2 linked regions of the Caldimonas brevitalea genome follow. The protein of the gene in region 2 interacts with the protein of the main gene of each other region in a pairwise test. Links are inferred from orthologs where the notes say so. Each region holds a gene or a part of one and is shown on either strand. Other genes may lie near its edges. The genes, in order: ftsZ and zapD.

Region 1 (6,705 bases), 4.1 Mb from region 2 along the record:
AACACCGACAACATGACGATCTCCGGCGAGACCATCGACTACGGACCCTGCGCCTTCATCGAGGCCTACGACCCGCAGGCGGTGTTCAGTTCGATCGACCACGGCGGCCGCTACGCCTACGGCAACCAGCCGCTGATCGCCCGCTGGAACCTGGCCCGGCTCGGCGAGGCCCTGCTGCCGTTGATTGCCGAGGACATGACCGAGGCAGGCATCGAGAAGGCCCTCGGCCAGGCCACCGAGGTGATCGACGCCTTCCCGGACTGGTACGCACGCGCACTGCTCGCCGGCCAGCGCGCCAAGCTCGGTCTGCAGCGCGCGACAGCCGACGACGACCCTGCCGACACCGCGCTGGCCGAGGACTGGCTGGCGCTGCTGCACGCGCAGGCCGTTGACTTCACGCTGGGTTGGCGGCGGCTGGCCGATGCCGCCGAGGGAGACGAAGCGGCGCTGCGCGGGCTGTTCCAGGCGCCGCAAGCGCTCGAACCCTGGCTGGGCCGTTGGCGCGAGCGCTGTGCGAGCGAGGATGCTGCCGCGCCTGACGGCACGGGGCGGGCCGCTCGGATGCGCCGGGTCAACCCTTGGGTGATCCCCCGCAACCACCGTGTCGAGGAAGCGCTCGCGGCAGCCACCCACGACGACGACCTGGGGCCGTTCCAGCAGCTGCTGGCCGCACTGCGACGGCCTTATGAGGAAACGCCGGAAAACACGCCTTATGCAGAACCGGCGCCGTCTGACGTGACCGCTTGCTATCAGACCTTCTGCGGAACCTGATTCCGTAACGAATGCCGAAGGCCGCCCGATCAGCGGGAGCGACACCGTTGGTCGGCCCGCAGAGGCCGGCAGTTGCGTTGACGCGGAGGTGACAACGTCCTCCTGCACCGGTCACGCCACCGCGCCCTTCCCTTCCGACGGCGCAACTTCCACACCTTTGAAGACGGCTTCCATCGGCATCCGGCAGTCGATGCTGGCAAGGGCCAGGTCCGCGGCCCGCGACTGATCCGACAGCAGCCAGCCGTCTGCCGTCAGGGTGAACACCTCGACCTCGCGTGAAGCCGGGTCGATCAGCGCGTACTCGCGCAGCGTGGGCAGGCTGCGGTAGAGAATGAACTTGTTGCGCTTGTCGTAGCCCTTTGTCGAGGGCGACAGCACTTCGATGATGAGCTTGGGGTCTGTGATGGTCTGCTCGTCGCCGGCCTGGGCCTTACCGCAGGTCACCATGACGTCGGGATACAGGACGGCCTCGTCGGCGAGCTGCACCTTCATCGACTCCGCGAAGACCTGGCAGGGTGTGCCGTCCAGATGCGAGCCGAGGTGCGCAGCCAGGTTGAGGATCACGCGGTTGTGCCGAGCTGAGCCGCCGGTCATCGCGAACACCTCACCGCGGAAGAACTCGTGCCGGGTGTCCTGCTGGCTTTCCCAGGCCAGGAAGTCGGCCAGGGTCATAGTCGAGATGGGGAGTCCCATGTGGCTGCCTGCTGATAGGGCGCAATGCATACCATCATAGTCGGCTCGCAAGACGTCATGAATCCGTCGGTAGCCGAAGCGCCCCAGTCGCTGCTGGGCGGCCGGCACCCACGCAACTTCCGCGACCTTCGCTGCCCTCCACACCGGCGTGTGACCGAGGCGGTCGGACGGCCGCGGCTCAGGCTCAGCTGTCCAGCACGAAGTGCTCGAAGATCAACACGCCGAAAAACACCAGCCCGGCGATCACCGTCCACTTGACGATGGCCAGCCCGATGCGGAAGTAACGCGCCTGGCGCGTGATCAGGTACAGGCCGAAGCACACCACCGAGCCCATCAGCAGCAGCCCGATCAGCACGCGGATCAACGCGAACATGTCAGGCTCCGCTATCGCCCTACCAGACCGGCGCGAGTTGCGCGAAGCCTGAGGGCGCCTTGGCCTCGTCGTCGAAGCTGACGATCTCGTAGGCGCTGGCGTCGGCCAGCACCGCGCGCAGCAGCTTGTTGTTCAGCGCATGGCCCGACTTGTAGGCGCTGTAAGCGGCCAGCAGAGGTTTGCCGACCACGTAAAGGTCGCCGATCGCGTCGAGGATTTTGTGCTTGACGAACTCGTCGTCGTAGCGCAAACCGTCGCTGTTCAGCACGCGGTAGTCGTCGACCACGATCGCGTTGTCCATGCTGCCGCCCAGCCCGAGGCCGCGCGAGCGCATCATCTCGACGTCTTTGGTGAAACCGAAGGTGCGGGCGCGTGCGATGTCGCGGGTATAGCGCCCGGAAGAGAAATCGAACACCACCCGCTGCCCGGTCTGGTCGACCGCCGGGTGATCAAAATCGATCTCGAACGAAAGCTTGTAGCCGTGGAAGGGATCGAGGCGGGCCCACTTGAGGGTCGGGCCCGTCCCTTCACGCACTTCGACCGGCTTCTTGATGCGCAAAAAACGCTTGGGCACCTTCTGAAGCTCGATCCCGGCGCTCTGCAATAGGTAGACGAAGGAGGCTGCAGAGCCGTCCAGGATCGGGACTTCCTCGGCGGTGATGTCGACATACAGATTGTCGAGTCCCATGCCTGCGCAGGCAGACATCAGATGCTCCACCGTGTGCACTTTCGGCGCCCCGGGGTCACCCCCGGCCGACAGCGTCGACGCGAGCCGGGTGTCGCTCACGGCCGCCGCCGAGACCGGAATCTCGACAGGCACCGGCAGATCGACCCGCCGAAACACGATGCCGGTGTCAGGCGCCGCCGGCCGGAGCGTGAGTTCCACACGCTGGCCACTGTGCAACCCGACGCCGACGGCGCGCGTCAGCGATTTGAGAGTGCGTTGTTGAAGCATGTCCGCATTTTAGGCAATCAGCACTTTCCCCGCAGTCGAAGCTTTTGATCGCAGCGATTACCCGGCAGGGCAGCCGGCAAAACCGTACGAAGTGGCCGCGACAGCGAGATTGAGCGGGGTGATCGGCGTCGCGAGCGGGGCGAGGTGCGGGCGAGGACCGCAGCCGTACTCCCGTACGGCGAGGACCACAGCCCGCAGATCGCCCCGCGCAGCAGCCGAGCACTCCGCTCAATCGGCTTGTTTGCGGAGGAAGGCGGGGATTTCGATTTCGTCCATCCCGTTGCTCGCCAGCGCATCCACCTTGGCCGCCGCCTGCGTGCGCCCCGAACGCCACACGCTGGGGGTGTTCAGGCTGCTGTAGTCATGCCCCGAGTGGTGGCTGCCCTGCCGCTCGGCATGCACCGCACTGTTCAACACCGGAATGTTGTCGGTGCCGGTGCGCAGCGCCGGCTGCGAGTGCACCACGCTGATCGGGGCCTGCTGACGGCGCGAGTTGGCCGACAAGCCGGTCGCGATCACCGTGACGCGCAGCGCGTCGCCCAGGCTGTCGTCGTACGCCGTGCCGTAGATCACATGTGCATCGTCGGCGGCATAACGGCGGATGGTGTTCATCGCGTTGCGGCTTTCGCTCAGCTTGAAGGTGCCGCGCGCTGCCGCGATCAGCACCAGCACGCCGCGCGCGCCCGACAGGTCGATGCCTTCCAGCAGCGGGCAGGCCACGGCGGCCTCGGCGGCCTTGTGGGCGCGGTCCGGGCCTTGCGCGATGGCGGTGCCCATCATCGCCTTGCCCGGCTCGCTCATCACCGTCTTGACGTCTTCGAAGTCGACGTTGACGAGGCCGGGGATGTGGATGATGTCGCTGATGCCGCCCACGGCGTTCTTCAGCACGTCGTTGGCCTGTGCGAACGCCTGGTCCTGGGTGACATCATCGCCCAGCACTTCGAGCAGCTTCTCGTTGAGCACCACGATCAGCGAATCGACATTCGCTTCCAGCTCGTTCAGGCCGGTGTCGGCCTGCTTCATGCGGCGGCCGCCCTCGAACTCGAACGGCTTGGTCACCACGCCGACGGTCAGGATGCCCATTTCCTTCGCGACACGCGCGATCACCGGTGCCGCACCAGTGCCGGTGCCGCCGCCCATGCCGGCCGTGATGAACAGCATGTTGGCGCCGGAGATGCAGTCGCGGATGCGGTCCACGGCTTCTTCCGCCGCAGCCTTGCCGGCTTCGGGTTTGGCGCCGGCGCCGAGGCCCGTGGTGCCCAGCTGGATCAGCTTGTGGGCGGTCGAACGGTTGAGGGCTTGAGCGTCGGTATTCGCCACAACGAATTCCACACCTTGCACGCCCTGCGCAATCATGTGGTCCACGGCGTTGCCACCGCCACCGCCCACACCGATCACCTTGATCTGGGTACCCAGATTGAACTCTTCGATCATCTCAATAGGCATTTGGACCTCCTTCGTCACTAGCAGTTGCCTACACACACATCAATCAAACATGAACGGGATCGACCTGGGCGGCGGGTACATGGCCCGTCGCTCGGCGGTCGGCCGCTCAGAAGTTCCCGATAAACCAGTCCTTGACCCGGCCAAAGAGCGTCTTCACCGAACCGGCCTGTTGAGCCGCCCGATGACCGCGCACACGCGCAAGGCGCGCCTCCTCCAAGAGTCCCATCACCGTGGCCGAGCGCGGGTTGGCCACCATGTCGTGCAGTGCGCCCGAGTAAGTCGGGATCCCCTTGCGCACCGGTTTTAGAAAAATGTCCTCGCCCAGCTCGACCATCCCCGGCATCACCGCCGATCCGCCGGCGAGCACGATGCCGGACGACAGCAGCTCTTCGTAGCCGCTCTCACGGATGACTTGATGCACAAGTGAAAAGATTTCTTCCACGCGAGGCTCGATCACGCCGGCCAATGCTTGTCGCGAGAGCATGCGGGGTGCCCGGTCCCCGAGGCCAGGCACTTCGACCTGTTCGTCGGGGTCGGCCAGCAGCTGTTTGGCGACGCCGAAATCGACCTTGATCTCCTCGGCGTCCTTGGTCGGCGTGCGCAAGGCCATCGCGATGTCGCTCGTGATCAGGTCGCCCGCGATCGGAATCACGGCGGTGTGGCGGATCGCGCCGTCGGTAAAGATCGCCACGTCAGTGGTGCCGGCGCCGATGTCGACCAGCGCCACGCCCAGGTCTTTCTCGTCTTCGGTCAACACCGACAGGCTGGACGCAGAGGGGTTCAACACCAGCTGCTCGACCTCGAGCCCGCAGCGTCGCACGCACTTGACGATGTTCTCGGCCGCACTCTGTGCGCCGGTGACGATGTGCACCTTCACCTCGAGGCGGCCACCGCTCATGCCGATCGGCTCCTTGACCTCGTGGCCGTCGATCACGAACTCCTGCGGCTCCACCAGCAGCAGCTTCTGGTCGTTGGGGATGTTGATGGCCTTGGCGGTCTCGACCACCCGCGCGACGTCGATCGGCGTGACCTCCTTGTCGCGCACGATCACCATGCCGGTCGAGTTCTGCCCGCGGATGTGGCTGCCGGTGATGCCGGTGTAGACCCGCGTGATCTTGCAGTCGGCCATCATCTCGGCCTCTTTCAGCGCCTGCTGGATCGACTGCACCGTCGCATCGATGTTGACCACCACGCCGCGCTTGAGCCCGTGCGACGGCGCCACGCCCAGCCCGGCCACGCGCAGCTCGCCGCTCGGCAACACCTCGGCCACCACCGCCATCACCTTGGCCGTGCCGATGTCGAGGCCGACAACGAGATCTTTGTATTCCTTGGCCATCTTGCTCTCAGTTTCTATTCGCACCGGCTGGGGAGCCGGGTCTTGCGCCGGGTTTCGCGCCGCCGGGGATACCGGTCGTGATGCCCTCGATGCGCACCGCATAGCCGTTGTGGTGGCGCAGGTCGGCGTATTCGAGCGGCCCGGGGTAGCGCTCGGTCACTTGGGGCCACGAGGTCACGAAACGGTCCAGCCGTGCCAGCACCTCGCCGGCCTCGCCGCGGCCGAGTTCGAGTTCGGCGCCGTTGTCCAGTGCCACCTTCCACGAGCCGCGGTCCGACAGCGTCAGGCGTTCGATGCCGGCGCCCATGCGCCGCACGGCCGTTTGCACCGGTGCCACCATCTCAAGCACCTGACGGGAGCTGCCATCGGGCCCGGACAAGGTCGGCAGGCGGTCGTCTTCGACATCGCCGAGGTTGGCCTCGAACACCTCGCCGTAGGTGTTGACCAACCGGTTCTCGCCCCAGTAGGCGGCGGCGCGGTGTTCTTCCAGCCGCACCAGCAACCGGTTGGGCCAGACCCGCATCACCGTGGCGCGTCGCACCCAGGGCACCGACTGGAAGGCCTGGCGTGTACGTTCCAGGTCGATGCTGAAAAAATTGCCGCTCAGCTTGGGCGTCGCATTGGCGCGGATGGTCGTTTCGCTGCTGCGTGTCACGTCGCCCTCGATGCGGATGGCGCGGATCGAAAACAACGGCCAACGCGCGGCCCACGACACGGTCATCCAGACGAAGCCGAGCGCCGCCAGCGTGTAGAGCAGGGCGGCGGTCGCGTTCATCAGTCGGATGTCCAGAGGTGTCGTGGATTGCATGGTCTCGGTCGTGGCGGGCCCTCGCCTCAGAGGTTCAGCGAGGCCTGCGTCACCAGCCACAGGCACAGCTGCTCATAGCTGATGCCCGCGGCCCGGGCCGACATCGGCACCAGCGAATGTCCGGTCATGCCGGGCGAGGTGTTGATCTCGAGCAGGAAGGGCTTGCGGTCGGCGGCACGGATCATCACGTCGGCGCGTGCCCAGCCGCGGCAGCCGAGCGTGCGGAAGGCCTGCACCACCAGGCGCTGGATCTCGGCTTCCTCGTCCTGCGGCAAGCCGCTCGGGCAGTGGTACTGGGTGACGTCGGTGAAGTATTTGTTCTG
Region 2 (6,711 bases):
TGATGCGGCCGTTTTCATGCGGTGACCCGATGAACCGTGCCCTGCCGACCTCGCGCCAGCCGGTCTGGTTGTTCGACCTCGACAACACCTTGCACGACGCCTCGCATGCGGCGTTCTCGATGCTCGACGTGTCGATGAACGACTACATTCGGCGCACGCTGCAGGTGAGCGCGGAAGAGGCCGACTTTCTGCGGCGCGACTATTGGCGCCGCTATGGCGCGACCCTGCTGGGCCTGGTGCGCCACCACCAGATCAGCGCGACCGACTTCCTGCATGTGACCCACCAGTTGCCCGGCTTGGAGGAGCGCCTGCGCGCGCATGCACATGACAAGGCGGCGTTGAAGCGGCTGCCCGGGCGCAAGTACGTGTTGACCAACGCGCCCGCGGCCTACGCGCGCCGGGTGCTGGCCGAGCTGCGGCTGAGCGCTTGCTTCGACGGCCTGTTGTGCATCGAGGACATGCGCATGTTCGGCCACTTCCGCCCCAAGCCCGATGCGCGCATGCTGCGGCACGTGCTGGCGCGTCTGAAAACGCCCGCGCATCGCTGCGTCCTGGTCGAAGACACGCTCGCACACCAGAAATCTGCACGCAAATTGGGGATGCGGACGGTGTGGATGCAGCGATACGTGAGACGCAATTCACACGGACCCGAAGTAGGTGTTTACGTGCTGCGTCGTCCGACTTACGTGCATGCGAGAATCCGCTCGCTACAAAAGTTACGCGAGCTGTCATGTCCGAAAACAATGCCCCTATCACTATGGTGACCTCGTCCCCGGACCTGCCCTCGGAGGGAGGGAGTGACGTTCCGGCGCGCAAGCGGCCCAAGCCTGGCGAGCGCCGGATCCAGATCCTGCAGACCCTGGCCGGCATGCTGGAGCAGCCGGGCGCCGAGCGCATCACCACCGCGGCCCTGGCCGCCAAGCTCGACGTCTCCGAAGCCGCCCTCTACCGGCACTTCGCCAGCAAGGCGCAGATGTTCGAGGGCCTGATCGAGTTCATCGAGCAGAGCGTGTTCACGCTGGTCAACCAGATCGCCGAGCGCGAGCCGCAGGGCGTGACGCAGGCGCAGAAGATCGCCGTCGTCGTGTTGCAGTTCGGCGAACGCAACCCGGGCATGACCCGCGTGATGGTCGGCGACGCGCTGGTGTTCGAGAACGAACGCCTGCTGGTGCGCATGAACCAGTTCTTCGACCGCATCGAGTCGCAACTGCGCCAGAGCCTGCGTAGCGCGGCCGATGCCGGCGGCTCGGTGACGCCGACCGTGGACGGCACCGCGCTGGCCTCGGCGTTGACCAGCTTCATCGTCGGCCGCCTGCACCGTTATGCCCGCTCGGGCTTCAAGCGCTCGCCCAGCGAGCACCTCGAAGCCAGCCTGAAGCAACTCGTCGGAGGCTGACCGCCCGCGGTGCTGACCACGCAGCTACAAGGTGAGCCGCTGACGCTGCTGCCCGAGAAGGCAGCCTACCTGGCGGCGCACCAGACCTTGCTGGTGGCCGATGCACATATCGGCAAGGCGGTGTCGTTCCGACGCTGGGGCGTGCCGGTGCCGCGCGGCACCACGGCCGAAACGCTGGCGGTGCTCGACACCCTGCTGCAGCGCACCGCGTGCCGGCGGGTGGTCTTCCTTGGCGACTTTCTTCATTCGGCGCGTGCCCACGCACCGGGCACGCTGGGCGCCTTGCAGCGCTGGCGCGACGCGCATCCCGACCTCGACCTTGTGCTGGTGCGCGGCAACCACGACGACCGCGCCGGGGACCCGCCCGCTGCCCTGCGCATCCGCTGCGTCGACGAGCCGTACCGGCTCGGGCCCTTCGCCTTGTGCCACCATCCACAACAGGTGGCCAACGCCTATGTGCTGGCCGGCCATTTGCATCCCTGTTTCAACCTGAGCGGCCGTGCCCTCGACCGTTTGCGCCTGCCGTGCTTCTGGCTCGGTCCAGCTGTCGGCGTGCTGCCGGCGTTCGGCGCCTTTACCGGCATGCATCGCATCACCCCGGCCGGAGGCGATCGGCTGTTCGTGACGGCCGACGGCCGGGTGATGGAAGTGCCGCGGGGGTGAGCGCCGCCCGAAGGCGCTCGCGCCGCGGTGCGCGCCACGGGGGTGTTCCAATGAGCGCCGCTACACTGCGTTCGCCAGCCTCCACTGACCCACCAGACCTGTCTGTCACCAAGATGCCTGCTGCTTCCCTGGACGCCTTGATCGCGCGAGCCGAAAGCTTGCTCAGCCGCCTCGAGGCGGTACTGCCCCACCCGCTGACGGCACCCGACTGGTCGGCCTCGGTGGCCTTCCGTTACCGCAAGCGTGCCGGGTCGGCCTGCCTGGAGCCGGTGCGCCATGTCGCCGGCATCCTGTTGTCCGACCTGCGCGAGGTCGAGGGCCAGAAGGAACGGCTGTGGCGCAACACCGCGCAATTCGTCGCCGGGCGGGGCGCCAACAACGCCTTGCTGACCGGCGCACGCGGCACCGGCAAGTCGTCGCTGATCAAGGCCTGTTTGAACGAGTTCGCCGGGCAGGGCCTGCGGCTGATCGAGGTGGACAAGACCGATCTGGTCGATCTGCCCGACATCGTCGACCTGGTGGCCGAGCGCCCCGAGCGTTTCATCGTCTATTGCGACGACCTCAGCTTCGACGAGGGCGAGCCGGGCTACAAGGCACTCAAGTCCATCCTCGACGGCTCGGTCTCGGCGTCATCGGCCAATGTGCTGATCTACGCCACGTCCAACCGCCGGCACCTGCTGCCGGAGTACATGAAAGAGAACCTCAGCTACCAGCACACCGAGGACGGTGAGGTGCACCCCGGCGAGGTGGTCGAAGAGAAGATCTCGCTGTCCGAACGCTTCGGGCTGTGGATCAGCTTCTATCCCTTCAGCCAGGCCGAATACCTGGCCATCGTGGCGCAGTGGCTGCGCAGTTTCGGCGTCGACGAGCCGGCCATCGAGGCGGCGCGGCAGGAATCGCTGGTGTGGGCGCTGGAGCGGGGCTCGCGTTCGGGGCGGGTGGCGTACCAGTTCGCTCGCGATTACGCCGGTCGGCGCGAGGGGGGCACACGGTGAGCCGCACGCCGGTGGACGTGGCGGTGGGCGTGCTGATCGACGCCAAAGGCCGCTTTCTGTTGACGTCGCGGCCCGAGGGCAAGGTCTACGCGGGCCACTGGGAATTCCCCGGCGGCAAGCTCGAGGCCGGCGAAACGGTCGAAGCGGCACTGCGGCGTGAACTGCACGAGGAGCTGGGCATCACCATCGGGTCCGTCCACCCCTGGAAGGTCGAGATGGTGGACTATCCGCACGCCCTGGTGCGCCTGCACTTCTGCAAGGTGTACGAATGGCGCGGCGAGTTCGAGATGCGCGAGCGCCAGGCCATGGCCTGGCAGACGCTGCCGGTCGAGGTGCACCCGGTGCTGCCGGGCACCGTGCCGGTGCTGGCCTGGTTTGCCGAAGAGCGAGGCTTCAGCGGCCCGACCCACCCTGGCGCCGTGAACTGAGCGACACCGGCGCGCCTTCAGCGTGCCGCACCGCTACCGTTCTCGTCGTCGAGGCCGTCCTGCCGCGGCGTGCTGTCCTCGACACGGTAGCTCTCGCTGGCCCAGGCGCCGAAGTCGATGTTCTTGCAGCGGGCGCTGCAGAACGGCCGGTACGGGTTCTCGGGCCCGTACACGCTTTCCCCTTTGCAATTGGGGCAGGTGACGGTGCGCCGCACGGGCGCCGGTTTCTGAGGGTCCATCAGCACAACGCGAGTTCGAAATTCGCTTCTTCGTTCGCGGGGCGCAAACGGCCCTCGGGGTCTTGGCGCATCAAGCGGATCGACACCATCAACCGGTGGCCGCTGATCTCGGGGATCAGGCCCAGGGTGGGGTCGATGCGCACCCGCAGCAGCTGGAAGGTGCGTCCGGTCGGCAGGCTTTGCTGGTACTGGCCGTGCTGGGCCAACACCTTGTGCGGCATGCCCGAATCACGCAACAGGCCCAGCAACAGGTTCAGCGCCTCAGCCAGCGGCAGCAGGGTGGACACCCATTGCTGCAGGTCGGCCTGGCGCTGTGCCGGCGGCAGCTGCTGCCAGGCGTAATAGGCCGGCAGGTCGAACTCGCAGGTCCCGCCGGGGATGCTGATGCGGCTGCGGATGCTCATCAGCCACTCATTGGTGGTCAAGGCATGGCCGGCCTTGCCGGGCAGCTGGTTGAGGCCGTTGAAGGCGTGGTCGATGCGGCCGATCACGTCGTCCAGTACACGCTCCGAGATCGACGGGTTGCCTCGGTAGCCGTTCAGCAGTGTCTTCTGCCGTTCGAGGTCCTTCAACAGGTCGGACTTGAGGTCGGCGCGCGAGGCGACGTCGATGATCTCGAAGATCGTGGCGAGCGAGTAGTGGTGGTCGACTGGGGCTTCTCGCGGCATCAGCTGGGCCAGTCGGTCGAACAGGTGTTCGAGCCGCAGCATCGTGCGGATGCTTTCGTTGAAGGGGTATTCGTACAGTGTCAAGGCAGGTTTCCTCGGTCCGCAGGCGCCGGGCCGTCGGTGGGCGAAGCTACGCGGATTGTTTCACAGGCATTGCCCCCGGCCAAACCCACGCAAGACACCGTAACAGGCGAGGGCCTGTTCTCACAATATGGCGCCGACGTTGCAAGGTTGACGTCGACGAGTGCCCTCAGCCGGCGGGGCTGTCGAGCTGCCAGCGCTGCCAGACCGCGCGCACTTCGGCCTCGAGTTCTTGCAGCGTCAGGCCATCGTTGCAGATCACCACGTCGGCGGCGGCCAGCCGAGCGGCGCGAGGCGCCTGCTGCGCGATGATGCGCTCGACCTCGGCTGGTGCCAGCTGCGATCGCTGCACCACCCGCTCGACTTGCGTCTCGGGTGTGCAGTCGACCACCAGCACCCAGTCGACCAGCGCACGCCAGCGTCCGGACTCGACCAGCAGCGGAACGTCGAACACCACCGGCTGACCCGGGGTGGCCAAGGCGGCCTGCCGCACCGTCTCTTGCCCGATCAAAGGGTGCAGCAGTCGCTCGAGGCGGGTGCGGGCCGAAGGGTCCTGGAACACCAGCGACCGCATGCGGGCGCGGTCCAAGGCGCCCTCGGCATCGATGAAGTCATCGCCGAAGGCGGTCCGCAGGGCCGGGATGGCCGCGCCGCCGGCTGCGCTCAGCGAGCGGGAAATGGCGTCGGTGTCGACAATCAGCGCGCCCAGGTCGGCCAACATCGCCGCGACGGTGCTCTTGCCGCTGCCGATGCCGCCGGTCAGCCCGATCCGCCGTGAGGTTGCTGTCATGTCGCGCGTGTCCTTGATGGGGTGTGATCCTCAATACCAGCCGAGCCAGGCCGACACGGTCGATGGGCCGATCAGGAACACGGCGATGCCGGCCCCCGCGAGAAAGGGGCCGAACGGCACATAGCGGTCTTCGCGCAGTTGGCCGGTCGCCTTCATCCCCAGGCCCACCACGGTGCCGAGCACCGACGCGATGATCAGCACCGGCAACAGCATCGACCAACCGAGCCACGCGCCGATGGCGGCCAACAGCTTGAAGTCGCCGAAGCCCATGCCTTCCTTGCCGGTGGTCAGCTTGAACAGCCAATAGACCGCCCACAAGACCAGGTACCCGGCCACCGCACCCCACAAGGCCGTGCCGAGTGGCAGGTTCCAGCCCAGCGCGGCGGCGACCAGGCCGGCCCACAGCAAGGGCAGCGTGAGGTCGTCGGGCAACAGCGTGGTGTCCCAGTCGATGAAGGCCAGCGCCACCAGCACCGCCATCACGCCGCACCACAGCAAGGCGCTCGGTTGCGGGCCGAGCTTCCAGGCGACCGCACCGAACAGGACGCCGGTGAGCAACTCCACCAGCGGATAGCGTATCGAGATGCGCGCCTTGCATTGGGCGCACCGTCCACCCAGCCGCAGCCAACCCAGCACGGGCAGGTTCTCGTGCCAGCGGATCGTGTGCCCGCAGTGGGGGCAACGTGAACGCGGCACCGCGAGATTGAACGGCGCGCCTTCTTCCGGCAAGGGCAGTTCGAGCATCTCGCAGGCGTCACGCTTCCATTGCCGCTCGAGCATGACCGGCAGGCGGTAGATCAGCACGTTGAGGAAACTGCCCACGCACAGCCCCAGAAGGCCCAGCGCCAGCGGCGACAGCCACCAGTGGAGAAGTTCAGCGTTCATGCGATGAAGGGGGCGAGAGGGGGTTCGGCGGGAGACTGTCGAGAGGGAGCAAGGCGCGCCGGATCGGCTCCACCGCAACCGCCCCTGGAGGCAGCAGGATATCGGCGCTGTTGCGGCGCGGCGTCGAGCCCGATCGCGGAGGCCGACGGCCTGGGGCGCCGCGCTGCGGCGGCGTCACGCGCGCAGGGCACGCCGTGCGATGAGGCGTCGCCTTTTCAATTGGGCCGGCTGCCGGGAGCCGTCCTGCCTGCCGGCGCGCCCGCCTTCGCGGTGTGCCCGGTGATGCAGGCCGGCGCACCGCTCACACCACCTGACCCAGCTTGAAGATCGGCAAATACATCGAGACGACGATGCCGCCGATGATGCTGCCCAGCACCACGATGATGACGGGCTCCATCAGGCTGGACAGACCCTTGACGGCCTCGTCGACCTCGTTCTCGTAGAACTCGGCCGCCTTGTTGAGCATGTGGTCGATCGAACCGGATTCTTCGCCGATCGCGCACATCTGCAGCACCATGGTCGGGAACACGCCGGTGCTCTGCATCGACATGGTGAGGCTGGAGCCG

Evidence for each region.
Region 1: the proteins of zapD (region 2) and ftsZ interact in binary tests that used the Escherichia coli proteins (3 or more experiments, as listed by UniProt). The link is inferred for Caldimonas brevitalea from one-to-one orthologs.

What each region holds. Positions count from the first base shown.
Region 1 is NZ_CP011371.1:1,333,926-1,340,630, reverse strand. What follows is about bases 2,130-5,103. They hold ftsZ (cell division protein FtsZ), read right to left. Parts: upstream 4,239-5,103; coding sequence 3,021-4,238; downstream 2,130-3,020. Other genes in these bases: ftsA (cell division protein FtsA), read right to left, coding at 4,345-5,103; lpxC (UDP-3-O-acyl-N-acetylglucosamine deacetylase), read right to left, coding at 2,130-2,792. In the rest of the region: AAW51_RS05925 (protein adenylyltransferase SelO), read left to right, coding at 1-771; AAW51_RS05920 (Uma2 family endonuclease), read right to left, coding at 883-1,464; AAW51_RS05915 (hypothetical protein), read right to left, coding at 1,649-1,837; more of lpxC, read right to left, coding at 1,857-2,129; more of ftsA, read right to left, coding at 5,104-5,574; AAW51_RS05895 (cell division protein FtsQ/DivIB), read right to left, coding at 5,582-6,382; AAW51_RS05890 (D-alanine--D-alanine ligase), read right to left, coding at 6,409-6,705. UniProt on the Escherichia coli protein: Essential cell division protein that forms a contractile ring structure (Z ring) at the future cell division site. The regulation of the ring assembly controls the timing and the location of cell division.
Region 2 is NZ_CP011371.1:5,433,977-5,440,687, reverse strand. Bases 2,598-5,577 are described here. They hold zapD (cell division protein ZapD), read right to left. Parts: upstream 4,474-5,577; coding sequence 3,721-4,473; downstream 2,598-3,720. Other genes in these bases: AAW51_RS22970 (prepilin peptidase), read right to left, coding at 5,291-5,577; coaE (dephospho-CoA kinase), read right to left, coding at 4,640-5,260; AAW51_RS22985 (DNA gyrase inhibitor YacG), read right to left, coding at 3,500-3,721; AAW51_RS22990 (NUDIX domain-containing protein), read left to right, coding at 3,051-3,482; AAW51_RS22995 (ATP-binding protein), read left to right, coding at 2,598-3,054. In the rest of the region: AAW51_RS23010 (pyrimidine 5'-nucleotidase), read left to right, coding at 30-764; nucleoid occlusion factor SlmA, read left to right, coding at 758-1,396; ligase-associated DNA damage response endonuclease PdeM, read left to right, coding at 1,406-2,059; more of AAW51_RS22995, read left to right, coding at 2,173-2,597; more of AAW51_RS22970, read right to left, coding at 5,578-6,145; AAW51_RS22965 (type II secretion system F family protein), read right to left, coding at 6,447-6,711. UniProt on the Escherichia coli protein: Cell division factor that enhances FtsZ-ring assembly. Directly interacts with FtsZ and promotes bundling of FtsZ protofilaments, with a reduction in FtsZ GTPase activity.